Regions from separate parts of the Leucobacter sp. UCMA 4100 genome, predicted to be linked through region 2. Evidence: riboswitches for the same ligand, from Rfam matches in the RefSeq annotation. Region 2 holds a riboswitch; each other region holds the start of a gene.
The links. A riboswitch is a leader RNA that binds a small molecule or an ion and turns the genes downstream of it on or off. The one in region 2 is predicted to bind thiamine pyrophosphate.

Region 1 (7,321 bases), 1.4 Mb from region 2:
CGCCCTCACAGGGCAAGGCCAAACGCCGCATGGCTCGTTCACCTTTGCCCGTTTCTCTGTAGGCTGGCGGTATGTCAGAGAACAATCGGCTATTTCAGTCGTCAACCGGCTGGGTGCTCGGCGGCGCAATCGTCGGCGGTGGCGCGGGCGCGCTGCTCGGGCTCAGCTGGGATTCCGTTGATGTCGGCGCCGCAATCGGTTTTGCGCTGGGCGCGTGCGTGGGTTTCTCGATCGGGATGCTGCGCAAGCGGGGTTAGACCGCAGCTGCAGCGCTCTGCCCCTCGTCACCGAGCATGGGCTCCAGTCGCTCCTGAATGAGCCCCGGCCTCGCACCAACGAGCGTTTCGCACGCCTCGGCGAGACGGCTCGCGAAGAGTGCCGCGTCGGTTCCACGCGCGAGTGCGTGGGCGGCCATACCGTCGATCATCGCAAGAATGTGCCAGGCAACGGCTTCTTCATCATCGAGGCGAAACACCCCCTCGGCCCGCCCCTCGGCGATGATCTCGGTAATGCCACGCTGCCAATCACCCATCTGCTCATCGATCATGAGCGAGAGCGCCTTGCTGCCCCGGCCAAGCGACCACGCGTCAACCCACACGAGCGTGATGTCGTTGTGGTCACGACGCAGCACGGTCGCGATCATGCGCGCGAGCCTCGCCGGCCCGCCCGTCACCTGCCTCGCCTCGGTCAGCACCTCTTCGAGCTCTGAACTCACGAGTTCTCGAAAAGTTCGGGCAACGAGTTCTTCCATGGTGCCCGCGTAGTGGGCGACGAGCCCCGGCGCGACGCCAGCGCGCGTTGCGACCGAGCGCAGCGTGAGCGCAGAGAGGCCCGCTTCGCGAGCGAGCGCTGCGGCTGCGGTGTGGATCTCGTCCGATCGCTGGTCGGGTGTTTTGCGAACGCGAGGGCGTGAGGCGGGTGTTGACATGATGACTCCAGTGTAAGATGATTACTTATTGATCGAGTGATCAATAGCTTCGCGGCTCTTCGCGGAGGGCGGGCTCACAGGCACCCGCACGACGAAATGCTCTACAAAGGAGAAGACATGGGCTGGCGCATGCCGCACGAGGGTGACACACACGAACGTACCTGGATGGCGTTTCCCCGAGCAGGGATAACCCTCGGCGAGAACGCCGCTGAGGCAGAGACCGCATACGCGTCGTGGAGCGAAACCGCGCTCACCATCGCCGAGTTCGAGCCCGTGACCATGGTCGTCGATCCTACCGAGATGACCCGCGCAAAGAACATGCTCGGCTCAGCGGTCGAGATCATGGAGTCGCCCCTCGACGAGTTCTGGATGCGGGACTTCGGCCCAACCTTCGTCATCGACGACGAACGCCCCGGCGTGCTCGGTGCGGTCTCGTGGATTTTCAACGGCTGGGGAGCACCCGAGTGGGCCGAGTGGCAGGTCTCGGCGGGCATCGCCCCGATCATCGCCGAACAGGTGGGGGCCGAGCTCGTGAGCTCGGTGCTCGTGAACGAGGGCGGCGGCATTCACGTTGACGGCGAGGGCACCGTGCTGCTCACCGAGACGGTGCAACTCGACCCGAACCGAAACCCCTTCGCCAACAAGGCACGCGTCGAAGCCGAAATGGCACGCACCCTGGGCGCCACGAAGGCCATCTGGCTGCCCCGCGGCCTCACCCGCGACTACGACGACTTCGGCACGAACGGCCACGTCGACATTGTCGCCGCGTTCGCTTCGCCCGGCAAGGTGCTTCTGCACCGCCAGGACGACCCCGCGCACCCCGACCACGAAGTGACCCGCGAACTCAAGGTCATGCTGGAAGGCCAGACCGACGCTGCAGGCCGCGCGCTCGAAGTGATCGACGTACCCGCGCCCGCCGAACTGCGCGACGATGAGGGCTTTGTCGACTGGAGCTACCTCAACCACCTCGTGGTCAATGACGGCATCGTGGTGTGTGGCTTCGGCGAACCTGAGGCCGACGCACGGGCACGCGATATTCTTGAGCGTGCATACCCCGGGCGTCGAGCCGTAACGGTCGATGCCCGGCCGATCTTCGCACGCGGAGGCGGCATTCACTGCATCACCCAACAGCAACCACTCGTCACAGGAGAGCGCTCATGATCGACGTCGTTGAAGCCTCAATCGCAGAACTCCGCGGGGCACTCGAGGCCGGCAGCACCACGAGCGTCGACCTCGTGCGCGCCTACCTCGCGCGCATCGACGCCTACGATGCCCCCGGCTCTGAAACCGCACTCAACGCGGTTGTCGTTCGCAACCCCGAGGCGCTCGCTGAAGCTGAGGCGGCCGATGCCCGCAGGCGTGAGGGCAAGACCCTCGGCCCGCTCGACGGCATCCCCTACACCGCCAAAGACAGCTACCTCGTAACCGGCCTCACCGCTGCCTCGGGCTCGCCCGCCTTCGCCGACCTCGTCGCCCAGCGCGACGCCTTCACGATCGAACGCCTTCGCGCAGGCGGCGCCATTTGCCTCGGCCTCACCAACATGCCGCCCATGGCGAACGGCGGCATGCAGCGCGGCGTGTACGGCAGGGCAGAGAGCCCTTACAACGCCGAATACCTCACGAGCGCCTTCGCCTCGGGTTCATCGAACGGTTCTGGCACCGCAACCGCCGCGAGCTTCGCCGCCTTCGGGCTCGGCGAAGAGACCTGGTCGAGCGGCCGCGCCCCGGCAGCCTGCAACGCGCTGTGCGCCTACACCCCGAGCCGCGGCGTCATCTCGGTGCGTGGCAACTGGTCGCTCGTGCCCACCATGGACGTGGTCGTGCCGCACACCCGCTCGATGGCCGACATGCTCGAGGTGCTCGACGTGATCGTCGCCGACGACGCCGAAACGCGCGGTGACTTCTGGCGGGCCCAGCCCTGGGCTCCGATTCCAAGCGCTTCGTCGGTGCGACCCAGGTCGTACGTCGAACTCAGCGCTGCTGACCTGCGTGGCAAGCGACTCGGCGTACCCCGCATGTACATCAACGCCGACGACGAGGCGGGCACCGGCACCACCATCGGCGGCCCAACCGGCGAGCGCATCGACACCCGTGACTCGGTCATGGCCCTGTGGCACGGGGCACGTCAGGCGCTCGAGGCTGCGGGTGCCGAGGTAATCGAGGTCGACTTTCCGGTCGTCACGAACTACGAGGGCGATCGTGCCGGGGCCCCCATCCTGGCAACGCGCGGCCTCGTGAGCCCCGAGTTTCTACGCAGCGAGATCATCGATCTCTCGGCGTGGGCCTGGGACGACTTCCTCAAGGCCAACGGCGACCCGAAGCTGTCGTCGCTGGCCCTCGTCGACGGCGACACGATCTTCCCTGCCCCCGAGGGTGCACTGCCCGACCGGTACGTCGGTTTCGACGACGACATCGCAACCTACCCGGCCCAGGTTGCCGAGCACCCCTACGAAAGTTTCACCGAGATTGCACACCTCGAAGAGGGCGTGCTCGGGCTCGAAGAAACGCGTCGCACTGATCTCGAAGCGTGGATGGACCAGCTCGATCTCGACGCGGTCGTCTTTCCCGCGCTCGCCGATATCGGCAAGGCAGACATGGATGTGAACCCTGAATCGGCCGATGCCGGCTGGCGCAACGGCGTCTGGGTTGCCAACGGCAACCTCGCGATCCGCCACCTCGGCATACCGACCGTCACGGTTCCCATGGGCACGCTCGACGACATCTCAATGCCCATGGGCCTCACGTTCGCGGGCAAGGCCTACGACGACCAGGCCCTGCTCGAGCTTGGCCTCGCCTTCGAGGCCACCGGCTCGTACCGCTGCGAGCCGCCGCGCACGCCGCGCCTCTAGCGCCAAAGGCGGGGAGCTCGGCTGAAGGCCTGGCTCCCCGCAACCACGCCCACTCGCCAGTTTTACAAGGAAGTAACCCATGTCTTCAAGCACGCCAGCAACGCTGAAGCGCAACCTCAAACAACGCCACGTCGTGTTCATCGGCCTCGCGTACATGTCGCCATTCGCGGTCTTCGACACCTTCGGTATCGTCTCTGAAGCCACGCAGGGGCACGTGCCCATGTCGTACATCATCATCACGATCGCCGTGCTCTTCACCGCGTTCAGCTACGCGAAGATGGTGCGGGTCTACCCCTCGGCCGGCTCGGCCTACACCTATGCTCGCCGCACAATCGCAGCGCCCGTTGGCTTTCTCGTCGGCTGGGTCGCACTGCTCGACTACCTTTTCTTGCCCATGATCAATGCGCTGCTCGCAAAGATCTACCTCTCGGCACAGTTTCCCGAGGTGCCCGGCTGGCTGTGGATCGTTGGCCTGCTCGTCATCATCACCGCTCTGAACATCGTCGGTGTGCGCATTAGCGCCGCGGCCAACATGATCATGGTCGTGTTTCAGGCACTGCTCGCGATCGTCTTCGCCGTGCTCACGATCAGAGCGATTCTCGCCGACGATGCACTGAGCTTCACCTTCGCCCCCTTCTACTCGATGAACGCCGACATGATGAGCCTCATCGGCGGAGCCTCAGTGCTCGCCCTCGCCTTCCTCGGCTTCGACGCGGTCACGACCCTCGCCGAAGAGACCGTTGACCCCCGCCGCACCGTTCCCCGCGCCATCATGTGGATCGCGGCGCTCGGCGCCGCCTTCTTCGTCGCAATCACGTACGTCATGCAAACCCTCGTACCCGACCTCGAGACGCTGCAGTCAATCGCCGACGACATCGAGGGCGCCTCACCGTACATTGCGCTGCTCATCGGCGGTATCGCCTTCCAAACCCTCTTTCTCGCGGGGGCCACGGTTTCGGTACTCTCGTCGGGTCTCGCCTCACAGCTCAGCGCTTCGCGCCTGCTCTACGCCATGGGTCGCGACGGCATTCTCGCCCGCAAGCTCTTCAGCTATGTGCACCCGAAGTTTGGCACGCCCGTCTTCAACATCGTGCTCGTCGGCGCCATCGCCCTCGTCGCACTGCGGCTCGATCTCAACGCGGCCACCTCACTCATCAACTTCGGCGCCTTCACGGCCTTCGCCTTCGTGAACCTTTCGGTGATCGCATTCTGGCTTCGCCACCGCACCACGAGCCACATCACCGGCTCAACCTGGTCATGGGTGCTCGTTCCCGCCATCGGCTTTCTCATCAACGCGGCCCTCTGGGTGAGCCTCGATGAACTCGCCATGAAGGTGGGCCTCATCTGGACCGGCGTAGGCATCGTATACCTCGCGTGGCTCACGCGAGGCTTCCGCCGCCCAACCCCCGAAATGTCGTTCAACGAGGCGGGCGACCTGCCCACCGGCGTGATGCGCGTGGGCGAATAGCGAGGGCCGCCCGCGCCCAGCCTCTGAGGCTCCAGAGCCGCGTGATCCACCGATATCAGTTCGGGGTCACGCGGCTCTTCGCGTATACCCACTTGCCCACCGCAGCTCCCGGTGCACTATGGTGGAGGCAAGACACGGGGTGCCCCACGCGGGCTGAGATGACACCCGAGAACCTGATCGAGTTCGTACTCGCGGAGGGATGTCGATGCTCAGCGCCACGGCGGCGCCCCAGCACACCCACACCCCTTTCGTTGCGAACTCGACGCGAGCAGCAACGAAAGAGAGCACTGTGATTTCGAACGTCCTCACCATTGCAGGGACCGACCCCACGGGCGGCGCCGGCATTCAGGCCGACCTGAAAGCGTTCTCGGCGCTCGGCGCCTACGGCATGAGCGTCGTGACCGCCGTCGTCGCGCAAAACACCCGCGGCGTGCGCGAGTTCGTGGCCCTTGAACCGAATTTCGTTGCCGACCAGATCGCCGCGGTGTTCGACGATGTGCGCGTCGACGCCGTGAAGATCGGCATGGTCGCAAACGCAGGCATCATCGAGGCAATCGCCGACAGCCTCGACCGCTACGCCACCTGCCCCGTCGTGCTCGACCCCGTCATGGTTGCCAAGAGCGGCGACCACCTGCTCGCGCCCGAGGCGGTCGACGCGATTCGCGAGCGCCTCGTCACCCGCTCAACGATCATCACCCCGAACCTGCCAGAGGCGCAGGTGCTGCTCGGCCGCGACACCGAGATCGCCGACCTCGCCGGCATGCGGGCCTCGCTCGACGACCTCATGACGCTCGGCTCGCCCTGGGTGCTACTCAAAGGCGGTCACCTCGCCGACGGCGACAGCGTCGACCTGCTTGCGGGGCCCGCGACCGCAGCCCCCACTTCGGGCGCGAGTAGGGATCGGGCGGGGCGATCCGCCGCGTTTTCAGTCGCCGAGTTCACCTCGCCCCGCGTGCGCACCGTCAACACCCACGGCACCGGCTGCACCCTCTCTGCCGCGATCGCGGCCCTGCTGCCCGGCAGCGAACCCGTCGCCGCCGTGGCCCGCGCGAAGGAATACCTGACCGGTGCGCTGCGTCACGCCGACGACCTCGATGTCGGCGGCGGCCAGGGCCCCGTGCACCACTTTCACGAACTCTGGAACCACCCCACCACGACCGAAGGAGACCCCCGATGACCCTGTTCACCGACCTCAAGGCCGCGATCGGCCCCGAATGGCAGGCCTACACCGAACACGAATACGTGCGCCAGCTCGGCGAAGGCACCCTGCCGCTCGCCGTCTTCCAGGACTACCTCAAGCAGGACTACCTCTTTCTCGTGCAGTTCGCCCGCGCCAACGCGCTCGCCGCCTACAAGAGCCGTACCCTCGCCGACATCACCGACGCGAGTGGGGCCCTCGGCGCGATTCTGCACGAGACCGAACTGCACCGACGCCTCACCGAGCGCTGGGGAATCTCAGAGGCCGAGCTCGCCCGCGTTCCCGAGAAGCAGGCCACCGTCGCCTACACCCGCTACGTGCTCGACACCGGCATGTCGGGCGACCTGCTCGACCTGCACATCGCCCTCTCGCCCTGCACCATCGGATACGCCGAGATCGGCACCGCGCTGGCCCCGCAGCTGCAAAACCGCGCCGACCACCCCTACGCCGAGTGGATCAGCGAGTACTCAGGAGCCGGCTTCCAAGGCGCAGCGCAGGCCGCAATCGCGAGACTCGACGCCCTCACCGGCGGCGCCGTGACCCCGCAACGCTTCGACGCGCTCGTCGAGGTGTTCCGCGCTGCGACGCGCCTCGAGGCCGACTTCTGGCAGCAGGCGCTCGACGCGGGCGGGTCGGGGCGGTAGGGGTTTCGGGGCCGGGCCGGCCTCGCGGCGCCGGCGCTGGCGGCCCCGGTGCTCGCGGTCCCGACGCTCGCGGTCTTGTTTCGCGATTTCGCGGTCTACTTGACGAAAAGCAGGGTGTTTTGCCGTCTACACCCTGCTTTTCGTCAAGTAAACGCAAACCCGAAGCGCTCCGTGGCGGATCGAGCCCAGAGCCCGACCGCGCCCGTCACCCCCACACCCGCGGCCCCCGCATCC
Region 2 (7,321 bases):
GGCGCAGCTCAAGGTCAGTGCCGCCAGCGGCGACCGCTTCGAGCACCTGCGGGTAGCGAGAGGGAGAAACGACAATCGCGGTGTTCGCGTGGTTCTTCGCGGTAGCGCGAACCATCGCGGGGCCCCCGATATCGACGTTCTCGATGATGTCGGCGGCAGGCTTGCCCGCGGCGACCGTCTCGTCGAAGGGGTACAGGTTCACGATCACGAGTTCAAAAGGCTCAATCTCAAGCGCTTTGAGCTGTTCGCGGTGATCGGCGAGGCGAAGATCGGCGAGCAGACCCGCGTGCACCGCGGGGTGCAGCGTCTTCACACGCCCGTCGAGGGCCTCTTGAAAGCCGGTCACGTCGGCGACATCGGTCACGGCAACGCCGAGATCGCGAATGAGCTGCGCGGTCGATCCGGTTGAAACAATCTCGACGCCGGCTTCACCGAGCCCGCGAGCGAGCTCTTCGAGCCCGGTCTTGTCACTCACCGAGATGAGCGCGCGCCGCACCGCAATGGTGTCGCGATGCTCGTAGAGCGACGCGTCTTTACTCTGAACTGCCATGGTGTTTCTCCTCACACATTCAGGCGTTGGTCATTCCTCGTTCACTCGCCAAGCGTCACAGCGCCGCTTGCGATGTCACGAACGGTTTGCAGCAGGAGCGGTCGCTCCACCTCTTTGATTCGTTCGTGAAGTTCATCTTCGGTCTCGTTCGGGAGCACCTGAACAGACCGCTGGTTGATGACCGGCCCGGTATCGACACCCGCGTCGATCACGTGCACGGTCACCCCGGTCTCGGTTGCCCCCGCGGCGAGCGCATCGCGTACGGCGTGCGCGCCCGGGTAGAGCGGAAGGAGCGCCGGGTGGGTATTGATGAGGTTCGGGCTGAGCGCCGAGACCACCCCCTCTGGCAAAATGCGCATAAGGCCGGCACTGACCACAAGGTCGGGTGAGAATCGTTCAATCTCGGCAAGGAAAGCCTCGCCCCATGCCTGCCTGCCGTCGTAGTCTTTGGGCCTCGTCACGAAGGTTTCGATACCGCGCGACGTCGCGTGCGCGAGTCCTGCCGCGTCACCATCGGCTCCCACGGCGACCACCTCAAAGGGTTCACCACCGGCATCGGCCGCTTCGAGCAGAGCCTTGAGGTTCGATCCACCGCCAGAGATGAGCACCACGATCTTAAGCACCTCCCCATTCTAGTCGATGCGACGCCACGGGAGTTGCCGCTTCGCACAGTCTTACGAGGCAACCTCTGCCGTGTGCGCCGTCGAAAAGTGGTGACCGGCAAGACGCTCTGGCGTTTCCCGCCGTATATGCTCCGCCTCCTGGCTGGCCCAGTCTTCCCAGTACGGCTCGAACGCGTTGCCGTCGCGGGCAATGGCTCGACTTTTGCGCACGTCGAGTGGGCATTCAAGCCAGATGCTCAACACCTGACCGCCGAACACCGCTGCGGCGTCGAGGGTCTCACGGGTGAGCGATCCGCACCCCTCAATAATGAGCGGAGCGTCGCGATCGAGCTCTCGCGTCTCAGCGAAGGCGCCGAGGTGCCAGTCGTACCGGCGGTAACGACCCGTCTCAAGCGCCCGCACGAGCGTTGCGGGAGCCGCGAGGAGGCCTTGCCACCCCTCGTACAGGTCGTCCATGTGCAGCCTCTCGGCCCCCATGAGCGGGGCGAGCGACGCGGCGAGCGAGGTCTTACCCGACCCCGATCGGCCGTCGATGATGACGACTCCGGCGCGCGGCTTGCCAAGGGTTTGCCACGCCTGTTCGGCGTGCAGTAGAGGGTTCACGCGACCAGCTCTCCCCCGGCCATGCGCAACACCCGGTCGGCGATGCGGGTGGCTTCAGCCTCGTCGTGGGTCACGAGAATGGCCGTGGTGCGGGTTTGCCTCAGTAACGTGGCGAGATCGCCCGCAAGCTGCTCACGCAGTTCACGGTCGAGCGCCGAGAGGGGTTCGTCAAGCATGAGCAATTTGGGCGATGGCGCGAGCGACCTCGCGAGCGCGACGCGCTGCTGCTGCCCACCGGAGAGCTCGGTGACAGGCCGCTCGGCGGCGTCGGCAAGGCCCACGAGGCCGAGCATCTCAGCAACGCGCGCGGCACGATCGTCTCGCCCCATGCCCTTGACCCGCAGCCCGTAGGCGACGTTCTCGGCGACGCTCAGGTGCGAGAAGAGCTGGCCGTCTTGAAACATGAGCCCGAAGCCGCGTCGGTGCGGCGCGATTCTGGCGAGGTCTTCGCCGCCCCACAGCACGGTGCCCTCTGCGAGCGGCTCGAGCCCAGCGATCGCACGCAGCAGTGTCGACTTGCCGCAGCCCGATGGCCCGAGAATCGCCACGACCTCACCCTCGGCAAGGCTGAGGCTCAGATCGCGCACGACCGTTTCTGCGTCAAACGTTACGGTTGCCCCCATCACTTCGAGGCCGGTTTTGGCTGTCATCGTTACCATCCTCCCGCGTGTTCGGTCACACGCCAACCCTCGGCCAAGAGCATCACGACGCTCGTCGCGAGGCCGAGCACCATTGCCGCAGCGAGCCCTGTGCCGTAACTCGAGGCTGCCTGGTGCGAGACAAGCTGCGAGATGACCACGGGAAGCGTTTCTGAGCCGCTGCGCACAAGAAACGAAGTCGCGCCAAACTCACCGAGCGAGGTCGCAAAGGCAAAGCCGATTGAGAGCCCGAAGGCTCGGCTGAGCGCGGGCAGCTCGATCGTGCGAAACACCCGTGCGGGCGATGCCCCGAGCAGCGTCGCCGCGTCGAGCTGCCTGGGGCTCACTGAACGCAGCACCGGAAGCATCGTGCGAATGACGAGTGGCAGGGCGACGAGCGTTTGCGCGACCGGGATGAGCGCGGTGCTACTCCGCAGGTCAATGCCGAGGCCGAGGGGGTTGTGCATCGTGAGCAAGAGCCCGAGGCCGAGCGTCACCGCCGATACCCCGAGCGGCATCATGACGAACATTTCGTAGGCGCCCTGAGCCCGCTTTGCAGGCGTGCTGCGCGGCCTTCGCGAGAGCACGAGCGCGATGAGCGTGCCCAGGACCATCGCGAGAAGCGCCGCGAGAAGCGCAAACCGAACCGACACCCAGAGCGCCTCAAATACCGTGGTGGCAAGAGGCGATTCTTCTGGCGGATCGACGAGAAATCGGTAGTGGTCGAACGTCAGTGATCCATCTGAGCGTCTGAGCGAGCGTACCCCCAGCGAGAGGATCGGAAGCACGTGCAGCGTGAGCACCGTGACGGCGAAGACGGTGAGCACAGCGGCGTGTTTACGACCTGCACGCTCGAGCCTTGCGGTTCCCGAGGTGCGGCGTTCACCTGCCGAGTACCTCGTGCGCAACCGGGCCGAGACCATGAGGGTGATGATCACGATCACGGCCTGCACGAGCGAGAGCACCGCTGCGCCCTGCAGGTCGAGAAACTGCATCGTAAGGCCGTAGATCTCGGTCTCAATGTTCGAGAATTGTTTGCCTCCGAGCACGAGTACGACGCCAAACGCCGTCGCGCAAAAGAGGAAGACGAGCGCTGCGGCCGACCCGATAGCGGGGAGCAGCCGTGGCAGGGTCACGCTCGCCCAGGCTCGCAGCGGCGAGGCCCCGAGCATCCGTGCGGCCTGCTCAGGCCGTTCGTCGAGCGACTGCCAGAAGCCGCCAACGATGCGGGCGACGAGCGTGACATTAAAGAAGGCGAGCGCCAGCACGATCGCGGTGAACGACTGGTCGAGCCCAAGGCCAAAAAGCATGCCGCCCGGCCCGAAAAGCGACTGGAAAGCAACGCCAACGACCACGGTCGGCAGGACAAAGGGCACGGTCAGCAGGCCTCGAATAACGGTCTGGCCCACAAAGCGAATGCGGTAGAGCGCGAAGGCCGCCGGCAAGCCGAGCACGACCGAGAGCGCTGTTCCCGCTCCCGCTTGGGCGAGGGTCTGCCCGATCACCCGCCCCGTGCGCGGGTTCGAGAGCACGCTAAAGATGCCACCCTCGGGGGTCACGATGCCCCCTCCGAGACCGGTCGCAACGAGCGAAGCGACCGGCCACAGGAAGAACAGGGCAAGAAACGCGAGCGGAATCGCGGCGGCGACCCCGAGCGCTCCCCGCCAAAGCCTCATAGACCGATGGTCTCGCTGAGCGCCTTCAGCCAGCCGTCACGCCCCTCGCCAATCTGCGTTGCGCTGAGATCGTTGGGCGCCTCTGGCAACGGCGCAAACTCCTGCCACTCTTCAGGAACATGCGCGCTCTCGTCGATCGGGTACACGTACATGGTCTCGGCAATGGTGTTCTGGAAGTCTGACGAGAGCAGGTAGTCGATGACGGCCTGAGCTCCCGCGCTGTTCTTTGCGCCGGCGAGCACGCCCGCGTACTCAACCTGGCTCGAGCAGGTCGCGAGCGGTGCGCTCGTCGTTGATCCCTTGCCGTCTTCGGTCAGCGTGTAGCCGGGTGATGAGCTGTACGAAACCACGATCGGGTAGGTTCCATCGGCGTTACCACCGGTGAAGTGCGTGTAGTAGGCATCGTTCCACCCCTGTTCAACACGAGCGCCGTTGTCAACGAGCGATGACCAGTAGTCGAGGTAGCCTTCCTCGCCGAAGTGGGCGATCGTACCGATGAGGAACGAGGCGCCGGTCGACGATGACGTGGGGTCGAGCAGCACCGTGAGGTCACGGTATTCGGGCTTCGCGAGGTCTTCATATGTTTCTGGAGCCTGCATACCGGCCTCGTCAAACCAGACGGTATCAACGTTGATGCAGGTGGCTGCGACGTCGATCGGGGTGAGCGCACCCTCGTCGGTCACCGCGTACTGTTTCGCACGCTCGGGCAGGTTCTCGGGCAGGTACGCCTCGGTCACCTCGTGTTCAACGAGCCGTGAGGCAAAGATGTGGTCGACGCCAAAGAACGCGTCAGCGAGCGGCTCGCCCTTCGTGAGCACGAGTTGGTTCGTGAGCTCGCCCCCGTCGCCGGCGGTGATGACCTTGACGTCATAGCCCGTCGCTTCGCTCGCTGCCTTCTCAAAGTCCTCTTCTGGCACGAAACTGTCGTGAACGATGAGCGTCACGGTATCGCTGGCGTCACCAGCGTCATCGGAGTTACCCCCGGCTGACCCTGGCTGCGAGCAACCGACGAGCAGCGCCCCCGTCAGTGCGAGGCCCGAGATGACGAGTGCGTGACGTGTTACGCGAGGGTTTGGTGAGTACACCACAATAGATTCCTTCCTCCGCTGGCATGACCCAGATCAGGTTGAACGGTACGAGCACGCGTGCTCAGTCTCAGTTCGTCGCGAACGAACTCCCGTGGATTGCAGAACCTACTCTACACTCATTCGCCCCGGTTCGAAGATCCCTCGTCATCGGGCTTCGACTCCCATGAAAACTCTTCCTCGAGCTTTTCTGGATCAAACACCGGTCGCTTTCGCTGCCGCCTCGGCTTCGCCGCCTTGCGGTACCAGGGTTCAGCCGTTTCTTCGGCAATGGGATCTGCGATGCGTGAGACCTGGGCGGTTGCTTGATCGGGGTCGACACCGTCGTCGGTCTCGCTCCAACCGGTCTCGCCGACATCGTCATCGCGATCTTCGTCGTCAGCGTGCTCTTCGTCGAGCGCACTGTCTGCACGCTCGTGCTCACCAAAGTCAATGACGTGTGTGCCGTCGCTCTCCCCCGCAAAGGGGTGGCCCTCGTCAGCGAGCCCTGGGGATTCGTCGTCCCAGCTCGCCCGTGCCACGGGCTGGGTGACATAGCGATCAGCGTCGACATCGAGTTCGACGAGTTCATGCTGGTCGACATACGCTGGCTCGGCGGTTCGCGTCTCGTCGGAGCCCTCGCCCCCACGACGCACCAGCATGAACCCGGCGAGCAGACCGAGCGCAAGCTCAATGGAGGCAGCGCACGCGGCCGGCCACACGAGCGGGCCGACGGCTTCGAGACGGCCTGGGCCGAGCGATCCGCTTGAGAGGGCAAACGTGAGCGCGAGCACAAGCCCCGTCACCACGACCGCGGCCGAAGCGATCACGGTGAGACGCAGCGGCGTCAGGCGCCGAAACTCTGGCAGCTTCGCGGCGAGCGCACCGATGACAACGCCCACGAGCACCACAAAGAGCATCGCCAACATGCCCCAGCTTCCCCACGAGTCGGGGATAGCGGCAAGCAGCGGGATACTCGGCAGCGGCCCAAGCAACGTCTCGTACGGGGTCACGCTCGAGCCAGAACCCACGACAAAGCCTGGACCCGCGAACCAAGACACGGCCCAGATCATGGCCGTCGGCAGGAACGCGAGCTGCCCCAAGAAGAACGTCAGGCTGCCAATGAAGTCGAGGTGCATCGATTGCGTGAGCGAAATGATGTCAACGAACCCGAGCAACAGCGAAAAGGTCACGCCGATCGCGCCCAGCGCCGTGAGCCCGAGGAGCAACATCGCAACGAGCTTAAGCGTGCGGGCAAGGTAACGTTCGGCTCCCCACCCGAGCTTCGGCGCGCCTGCCTGCTCGAGCGCGACCTTGAACTTGAACCAGGCGGTGCTCACCACGTCGCCGTGGTGCATCATGAAGCCGCCCCACGCAGGAATAATGAACCAGAGCGAAGCGAGCGCCGTCGCTGCCCAGATCGGTGCGGCGAGCAGGCTCCCAGCTATGACCGCGATGAGTACTGAAGCACCGATGAAGCCGAGCGATCCGCCCGTAATTGCGGCCGCGCCAGTCGTCATATCGTTCGAGAAGCGGTACCCCATGCGCCACGCGAGCGTCGCGGTGACGATGGCGATGAGCAGCGGCGCAAGCGTGATGTCGAAGGTAAGCGGATTGGGCCCGAGGCCGAGGCTCACCGCCTGCGCGTCGCTCACCGCGATACTCAGGCCACCACCGTGCCCCAGCATCCACACCCCCGCCATAGTCTCGGTGAGCGTCGACAGGTCGACGCCGAGCGAGAGTGTAACCGCGCCGATAAGGAGCGTCGGAACCGCGATAAACGCGATGCCGGCGAGCGCGATTAACGCCGCCTCAACGGCGGCAACGAGGGCTGTAAGTAGGTGTCGCATGCTCACTCAAGTGTAACGACCCAAAGCCCGATGTTTACCAGGAACTCGCCACGTCGCGATGCGTCGCAAAGAGTTCGGCAGTCGTGCCCTCGGGAGCCCGGCCAAAGCCACACTCGGTGGCAATGCCCCAGGGACGCTCAAGCGCGGCCTCGGCGGCCTTGGCCCGACGCTTTGCTCCATCGACGCCGTCTTCGCGGTGCACGAGGCCGAGGTACAGTTCGGTCTCGTGCGGCAGCTCAAGCCCTGCGAGCGGGGCAAAATATGCCGCGTCGTCGCGATCGATCGGAACCGGCAGGTGCACCCAGCTGAGCTGCCTC
Region 3 (7,321 bases), 1.4 Mb from region 2:
GCGTGATGATGTTGTCGCTGGGCTGCGGCCGCGCTCCCATCCCGTTGAGCTCGGCAGCCATCTCGGCGGTAACGTAGCCGTGGCGCACGCCATTGAGGAGGTACTTGAACCGGTCGTCGCTCTGGCGGTGAATCTCGGTGAGCTCGATGATCTCGAGGTCGACCGATTGCCAGGCGAGCGCGTCGAAGAACCAGAGCGAGCGGTACATGTCGTCGAAGTAGGCGCGTTCGTCAGGGTCGCGCGGCGGGACCGGGGGTAGCTGATAGGGGTCGCCAAACATGATGATTTGCACGCCGCCGAACGGGTCGTGCGGGCGAGAGCGCGCGAGGCGCAGTGAACGGTCAATCGCATCCATGAGGTCGGCGTTGACCATTGAGACCTCGTCGATGACGAGCGTATCGATTGAGTTGAGCATGCGCTTCAGCTCGGCAGACTGCTTGATCTCGTGGTCGGCGATGATGCCCGTGGGCAGTCGAAACAGCGAGTGAATCGTTTGACCGCCGACGCCGAGCGCCGCAACGCCCGTGGGAGCGCACACCACGATGGTCTTGCTCGTGTGCCACGACAGGTGGTTGAGCAAGGTCGACTTACCGGTGCCAGCACGCCCCGTAATAAAGACGTGCTCGCGGGTGTGCTCGATGCGGTCATACACCGCCTGCTGCTCTTTCGAGAGCTGAACCGTTGCGCGTGAGACCATTCGCCCATTGTACGCGAGCCGACCGTGGCCAATGGCAAGATATACACATGGGCATTCGGGTGCTTGCCGTGGGCAAAAAACATGAGTCGTGGATCGAGGCCGGTCTCGACCGATACGCGAAGAGGCTGCGCAAGCCGTACGACATCACCTGGCAGTTTCTTGCGCACTCTTCGCGGGAGGCCGACGCTGCGAGGGCAGAGGAGTCGCAACGCATTGAGGCGAAGCTTGATGACGCCGAGGTCGTGGTGCTGCTTGATGAGCGCGGCAAGATGTTTGACTCGGTCGCGTTCGCTGCGCAGCTGCAGCGCAGGCTCGACACCGGCAAACGAGTCACCATTGTCATTGGCGGCGCCTACGGAGTGACCGAGCAGTTGCGCCAGCGGGCCGACGTGGTGTGGAGCCTCTCGGCCCTCGTGTTTCCGCACCAGCTCGTGCGCCTCATTCTTGTCGAGCAGGTCTACCGTGCGCAAGAGATCAGCGCGGGTCGCCAGTACCACCATGTATAGGGCGCCTGCGCTACCGCCCTCCTCGTGTCGGTGGTCAGCCTTACACTGCCTCCATGACCTCATCACGCCTTCACGTCACGCGCTCGCGGGCAACAGCCGAAGCGTGGTTCTTCGCATGCTTTGCGACTGAAGTAGCGGCGAGTGATGCTGGCGTTGCCGGGGCGCTGGCACACGTCGTGCCCTGGCTGGTCTTGCACCCCGATGAGGCGCCTGGTAACCGCCCGTTACTGCGTGGCACATTGCGGCCGCATCTCACCGAGGCTCACAGTGATCGTGAGGCCCTCACAATCGTCAATGCTGGCCCCAGTGTGCTTCTTCAAACGCGGGTGCTGCGAAGTTGCGGCTGCGGGCTACGTGCATCGCTTCCCAGGCGATCGCTTCCGGGCGATCACCTGGTGGTGAGGCCGAGCAGCTGCTCGCGATCGGCGTGCGGTGAGGGGAGGTGGTTTATGCGTTGGTTTACACCCGAAGGCGTCGAGCTCGTGTGGCCGTTTGTCTGGTGAATGGGTGAGTGTGGGGCTCGTGACGCTGGTGGCTGCGGCGGTGCGGGGTCGAACGCGGCTGTCGTGTGGCGTTTCGGTGCCCTTTGGTTCTGAGCCCTACTGAGGAGGTGCCGTCTCGCCGGTCTTACGGGCATGCATCAGGTCATTCGCGGTAATGCGGCGGCGCTCTTTAGGGTGAACGTCGCTGTCGGTGATGCCGCTGACGAGATCGGCGGTGGTGGTGTCGAGCGCGGTTGCGAGACGTGCGAGCATATCGACCTTCGGCGTCGTGATGCCGCGCTCTATTCGACTCAGGCTGGTGAGATGAATCTCGGCCATGTCGGCGAGGTCCTGCTGGCTGATGCCTATTGCGCGCCTTCTCGACCGAATCTTGTTACCGACAATGCGGGCAATACGAAGATGTTCTGATTGCTGCATAGGAGTAATGGTGTCACGGAGTGGGCTCGGGCTCGATGGGCTTTGATGCCTATAGCTTATACGCCACATGTCGCGCTCTCGTTATTGTGGCTCGACACGCCGATAAGGCATTCGGGCAGAAAATGTTTCCAGGCCCCTTCGGCCTGTGGAAAACTCCGCCAAAAGCGCAGATTCATGCCAAAAGTTTTGACGGTATTTGTTCACAAAAAGTGAAAAAGATGGTGGAAAGTTACACCGGTGTAACTACAGCATCTTGTGGTTAAGGTTCATGTGGTTCACTATATGTAGTGCTTGGGGAGGGAACCGCTCTGTGCCGTTACCCCGAGGCATGACACGACGTAAGTACCTGTTCGGAAGAAGGAAAGCATTATGACTATCACCGTTTACACGAAGCCTTCATGCGTGCAGTGCGACATGACCTCGCGCGCGCTCGACAACAAGGGTATTGAGTACAACACGCTCGATCTTTCAGAAGATCCCGCGGCGCTCGAGCACGTGAAAGAGCTCGGTTACCTGCAGGCTCCCGTCATCGTTGCCGATGGCGAGCACTGGTCAGGCTTCCGCCCAGACAAGATCGAAGAGCTCGCAAACCGCCTCGCGTAATGCTGGCGGCCCTCGCGGGCTCTCGACACCGAAACACCACACATAGCGGCGGGCAACCCTCAATGGCGAGGGAAGCCGGCCGCTCACCACTATATAGAGCACTACCAGAGTGAGGATGAGAGAGATTTTGGATACGGCACTGAAAGCGCAGACCGACCAGCACGAGTCATCGAAGATTAGCGATATGGACTATCACTCGCTGAACGCGATGCTGAACCTGTATGACGCTGATGGCAAGATCCAGTTCGATAAAGACCGCGAAGCCGCGCGCCAGTACTTCCTGCAGCACGTCAACCAGAACACGGTGTTCTTCCACAACTTCGAAGAGCGCATGCGGTACCTGCTCGACAACGAGTACTACGAGCGCGAGCTCGTTGAGCAGTACTCGGTGAAGTTCATTGAGCAGCTCACCGACGAGGCCTACGCGATGAAGTTCCGCTTCCCGACCTTCCTTGGCGCGTTCAAGTTCTTCACCTCGTACGCCCTGAAGACCTTCGACGGGAAGCGTTACCTCGAGCGCTTCGAAGATCGCGTCGTCATGGTCGCCCTCGGGCTTGCACAGGGCGACGAGAACCTCGCCCGCGGCTACATGCGTGAGATCGTTTCGGGTCGCTTCCAGCCCGCAACCCCGACCTTCCTCAACCTCGGCAAGGCTCAGCGAGGCGAACTCGTTTCGTGCTTCCTGCTGCGCGTAGAAGACAACATGGAGTCGATTGCTCGTGGAGTGAACTCATCGCTGCAGCTGTCGAAGCGTGGCGGTGGCGTGGCGCTTTCACTCTCGAACCTTCGTGAGGCCGGTGCGCCGATCAAAAAGATCGAGAACCAGTCGTCGGGCATCATTCCCGTCATGAAGCTGCTCGAAGACAGCTTCAGCTACGCGAACCAGCTCGGTGCTCGACAGGGCGCGGGCGCGGTATACCTCTCGGCACACCACCCCGACATCATGCAGTTTCTCGATACCAAGCGTGAGAACGCCGACGAGAAGATTCGCATTAAGACGCTCTCGCTCGGTGTCGTGGTGCCTGACATCACGTTCGAGCTCGCGAAGAAGAACGAAGACATGTACCTCTTCTCGCCGTACGACGTCGAGAGTGTGTACGGCGTTCCCTTCGGCGACCTGCCCATCACCGAGAACTACTACGAGATGGTGAACGACGCGCGCATTAAGAAGACGAAGATCAGCGCGCGCGCCTTCTTCCAGACTGTTGCAGAGCTGCAGTTCGAGTCGGGCTACCCGTACATCGTGTTTGAAGACACTGTGAACCGCGAGAACCCCATCAAGGGCCGCATCAACATGTCGAACCTCTGCTCTGAGATTCTGCAGGTCAACACCCCAACGACCTACAACGAAGACCTCAGCTACAACGAGATCGGTAAAGACATCTCGTGCAACCTCGGCTCGATGAACATTGCCGCGATGATGGACGGCGATACGTTTGCTGAGAGCGTCGACCTCTCAATTCGTGCGCTCACCGCGGTGAGCGACATGAGCCACATTAGCTCGGTTCGTTCGATCGAAGACGGTAACGACAAGTCGCACGCGATTGGCCTCGGCCAGATGAACCTGCACGGCTACCTCGCCCGTGAGCACATTCACTACGGGTCAGAAGAGGGTATCGACTTCACGAATATCTACTTCTACACGATCCTCTTCCACGCACTCAAAGCATCGAACGCGATCGCGATTGAACGCAAGACGACCTTCGACGGCTTCGCCGATTCGAAGTACGCCTCGGGCGAGTTCTTCGACAAGTACACCGATCAGGTGTGGGAGCCCGAGACCGACCGCGTCAAGCAGCTCTTCTCAGACGCTGGCGTCTCAATTCCCACGAACGACGATTGGAAGCAGCTCAAGGCCTCGGTCATGGAGCACGGCATCTACAACCAGAACCTGCAGGCGGTTCCGCCGACCGGCTCGATCTCGTACATCAACAACTCGACCTCGTCGATTCACCCGATCGCATCGAAGGTTGAGATTCGTAAAGAGGGCAAGCTTGGCCGCGTGTACTACCCGGCTCCGTTCATGACGAACGAAAACCTCGATTACTACACCGACGCGTACGAGGTTGGCCCAGAAAAGATCATCGACACCTATGCCGCGGCAACGCAGCACGTCGACCAGGGCTTGTCGCTCACCCTGTTCTTTAAGGACACGGCGACGACTCGCGACATCAACCGCGCGCAGATCTACGCATGGCGCAAGGGCATCAAGACGATTTACTACATTCGTCTGCGCCAGCTCGCACTCGAGGGCACTGACATGACCGAGTGCGTCAGCTGCATGCTCTAACGTCACACCGACCACAAACGCGAAGAGAAGGAAACGATGAACCCGAAGCCGTTCAAGTTGGGCCACGCCGTTCAGGCGATTAACTGGAACCGCATTGAAGATGAGAAGGACCTTGAGGTCTGGAACCGTCTCGTCAACAACTTCTGGCTGCCAGAAAAGGTGCCCCTATCAAACGACGTGCAGTCGTGGGCGACGCTGACCGAAGACGAGAAGCTGCTCACCATGCGCGTCTTCACCGGCCTCACGCTGCTCGATACCATTCAGGGCACCGTCGGTGCGGTGTCGCTCATTCCCGATGCCGCAACCCCTCACGAAGAGGCGGTGCTCACGAACATTGCGTTCATGGAGTCGGTGCACGCCAAGAGCTACTCATCGATCTTCTCGACGCTCTGCTCGACGCAGGAAATCGACGACGCCTTCCGCTGGTCGGTAGAAAACACCTACCTGCAGAAGAAGGCGCAGATCATCGTCGACTACTACGAGGGCGACGATCCGCTGAAGCGCAAGGTCGCATCGACGCTGCTTGAGTCATTCCTGTTCTACTCGGGCTTCTACCTGCCGATCTACTGGTCGAGCCGCGCGAAGCTCACGAACACTGCCGACCTCATTCGCCTCATCATTCGTGACGAGGCCGTGCACGGTTACTACATTGGTTACAAATACCAGGTGGCCCTGCAGAAGGAGACTCCTGAGCGTCAGGAAGAACTGCGCGAGTACGTCTTCGCGCTCATGTACGAGCTCTACGAGAACGAGGTGCTCTACACGCAAGACCTCTACGACAGCGTCGGTCTGACCGAAGACGTCAAGAAGTTCTTGCACTACAACGCCAACAAGGCCCTCATGAACCTCGGCTACGATCCGATGTTCCCGAAGGAGCTCACCGACGTGAACCCCGCGATTCTGTCGTCGCTTTCGCCGAACGCTGACGAGAACCACGACTTCTTCTCGGGCTCGGGCTCGTCGTACGTCATCGGCAAGGCCGTGGCGACCGAAGACGAAGACTGGGACTTCTAAGACTCATCGAAGCCTGTCGAAGGCGCCCCGCATCTGCGAAACCGCAGGTTCGGGGCGCTTTTGCGTTGGTTCGGGACGTGCGGCCGAGACGCGAGGGTATGAGTCGAGCGCGACATGGGCTAGGGTTGAGTTCAGTGACACGGGGTGCTGCCAAGCGCAGCTGAGATTACACCCGTCGAACCTGATCCAGTTCGTACTGGCGAAGGGAATGTCCGAATGAGCAGGGTACATTCGGGGCACCGAATGGGGTGCCTGCGGCTGGCTATACTCGCGAAAGCTCGGCTTCTCTTCGTCGCGAAGAAAGTTGAGAGACAATGCCCGCTTCACCCTCAGGCGCCCTGCTCGATGAGCTTCGGGCGCAATCGCCCCTGGTGCACAGCATCACCAACTCGGTGGTGCCGAACTTCACCGCGAACGTGCTGCTCGCCATTGGCGCGGCGCCCGCAATGGTTGACATCGTCGGCGAGGCCGGGCTCTTCGCCCGGGTTGCCGGCGGCCTACTCGTGAACGTGGGAACGCCCACCCCAGAGCAGCGCGAGGCGGCCGAAGAGGCGGTCGAAGCCGCTCTCGATGCCGGCACCCCGTGGGTGCTCGACCCCGTCGCGGTTGGTGCGCTGCCCATTCGCACCGAGCTCGCGGAGCGCCTCGCCGAGAAGCGCCCCTACGCGATTCGCGGCAATGCCTCTGAGGTGCTCGCGCTCGCGGGAGAGGGGGCGGGTGGCAAGGGCGTTGACTCGGCCGACACGACCGAGGCGGCGGGGCCCGTCGCGGTAGAGCTCGCGCGCCGGCTTGGCACCGTTGTCGCGGTGTCGGGGCCCGAAGATTTCATCACCGATGGCCAGCGGATCCTCCGGGTGGCAAACGGCGACGCGATGCTCACGCGCGTCACGGGCGGCGGTTGCGCGCTCGGTTCGCTCGTGGCCGGCTTCGCTGCGGTGCGCGGCGAGGTGCCTCCCGTCGAGGCGGTCGCCGCGGCACACGTCGTGTACGGCGTCGCGGCCGAGCGTGCGGCGACGGGTGCGGCGGGGCCTGGAACCTTCGCGGCGCGGCTCATCGACGCGCTGTACGAGGTGAGCCCGGCCGAGGTTTCGGCCTCAGAGCGGCTGCGCGAAGAGGCGGTGACGGCGTGAATCTCGGCATCTATCTCGTGACCGACCGCGCCCTGTGTGGCGACCGCGGAGTCGTGCAAACGGTGCGGCAGGCGGTCGACGGCGGCGTCAACACCGTGCAGCTGCGTGAAAAGTACGACGGCTTCGACGAGCAATTGCGCGAGCTCGAGCGCCTCGCCGAG

Region 1: linked by a shared signal. The riboswitch ahead of thiD (bifunctional hydroxymethylpyrimidine kinase/phosphomethylpyrimidine kinase) and the one ahead of JSO19_RS02045 (thiamine ABC transporter substrate-binding protein) in region 2 are both predicted to bind thiamine pyrophosphate.
Region 3: linked by a shared signal. The riboswitch ahead of thiM (hydroxyethylthiazole kinase) and the one ahead of JSO19_RS02045 (thiamine ABC transporter substrate-binding protein) in region 2 are both predicted to bind thiamine pyrophosphate.

The regions. Positions count from the first base shown of each region.
Region 1 covers NZ_JAFEUS010000002.1:1,762,079-1,769,399, reverse strand. Annotated here, with positions in the region: gene JSO19_RS08315 (hypothetical protein) at 72-257, shown strand; gene JSO19_RS08310 (TetR/AcrR family transcriptional regulator) at 254-928, opposite strand; gene JSO19_RS08305 (agmatine deiminase family protein) at 1,046-2,089, shown strand; gene JSO19_RS08300 (amidase) at 2,086-3,777, shown strand; gene JSO19_RS08295 (APC family permease) at 3,857-5,245, shown strand; TPP riboswitch at 5,371-5,462, shown strand; gene thiD (bifunctional hydroxymethylpyrimidine kinase/phosphomethylpyrimidine kinase) at 5,535-6,422, shown strand; gene tenA (thiaminase II) at 6,419-7,087, shown strand.
Region 2 covers NZ_JAFEUS010000002.1:394,917-402,237, forward strand. Annotated here, with positions in the region: gene purH (bifunctional phosphoribosylaminoimidazolecarboxamide formyltransferase/IMP cyclohydrolase) at 1-550, opposite strand, end outside; gene purN (phosphoribosylglycinamide formyltransferase) at 592-1,173, opposite strand; gene JSO19_RS02030 (hypothetical protein) at 1,225-1,776, opposite strand; gene JSO19_RS02035 (ABC transporter ATP-binding protein) at 1,773-2,426, opposite strand; gene JSO19_RS02040 (ABC transporter permease) at 2,429-4,090, opposite strand; gene JSO19_RS02045 (thiamine ABC transporter substrate-binding protein) at 4,087-5,178, opposite strand; TPP riboswitch at 5,172-5,281, opposite strand; gene JSO19_RS02050 (cell division protein PerM) at 5,295-7,004, opposite strand; gene JSO19_RS02055 (hypothetical protein) at 7,039-7,321, opposite strand, start outside.
Region 3 covers NZ_JAFEUS010000002.1:1,750,002-1,757,322, forward strand. Annotated here, with positions in the region: gene JSO19_RS08225 (ATP-dependent DNA helicase) at 1-697, opposite strand, end outside; gene JSO19_RS08230 (23S rRNA (pseudouridine(1915)-N(3))-methyltransferase RlmH) at 745-1,203, shown strand; gene JSO19_RS08235 (helix-turn-helix domain-containing protein) at 1,803-2,123, opposite strand; gene nrdH (glutaredoxin-like protein NrdH) at 2,493-2,726, shown strand; gene nrdE (class 1b ribonucleoside-diphosphate reductase subunit alpha) at 2,911-5,016, shown strand; gene nrdF (class 1b ribonucleoside-diphosphate reductase subunit beta) at 5,053-6,030, shown strand; TPP riboswitch at 6,161-6,256, shown strand; gene thiM (hydroxyethylthiazole kinase) at 6,345-7,160, shown strand; gene thiE (thiamine phosphate synthase) at 7,157-7,321, shown strand, end outside.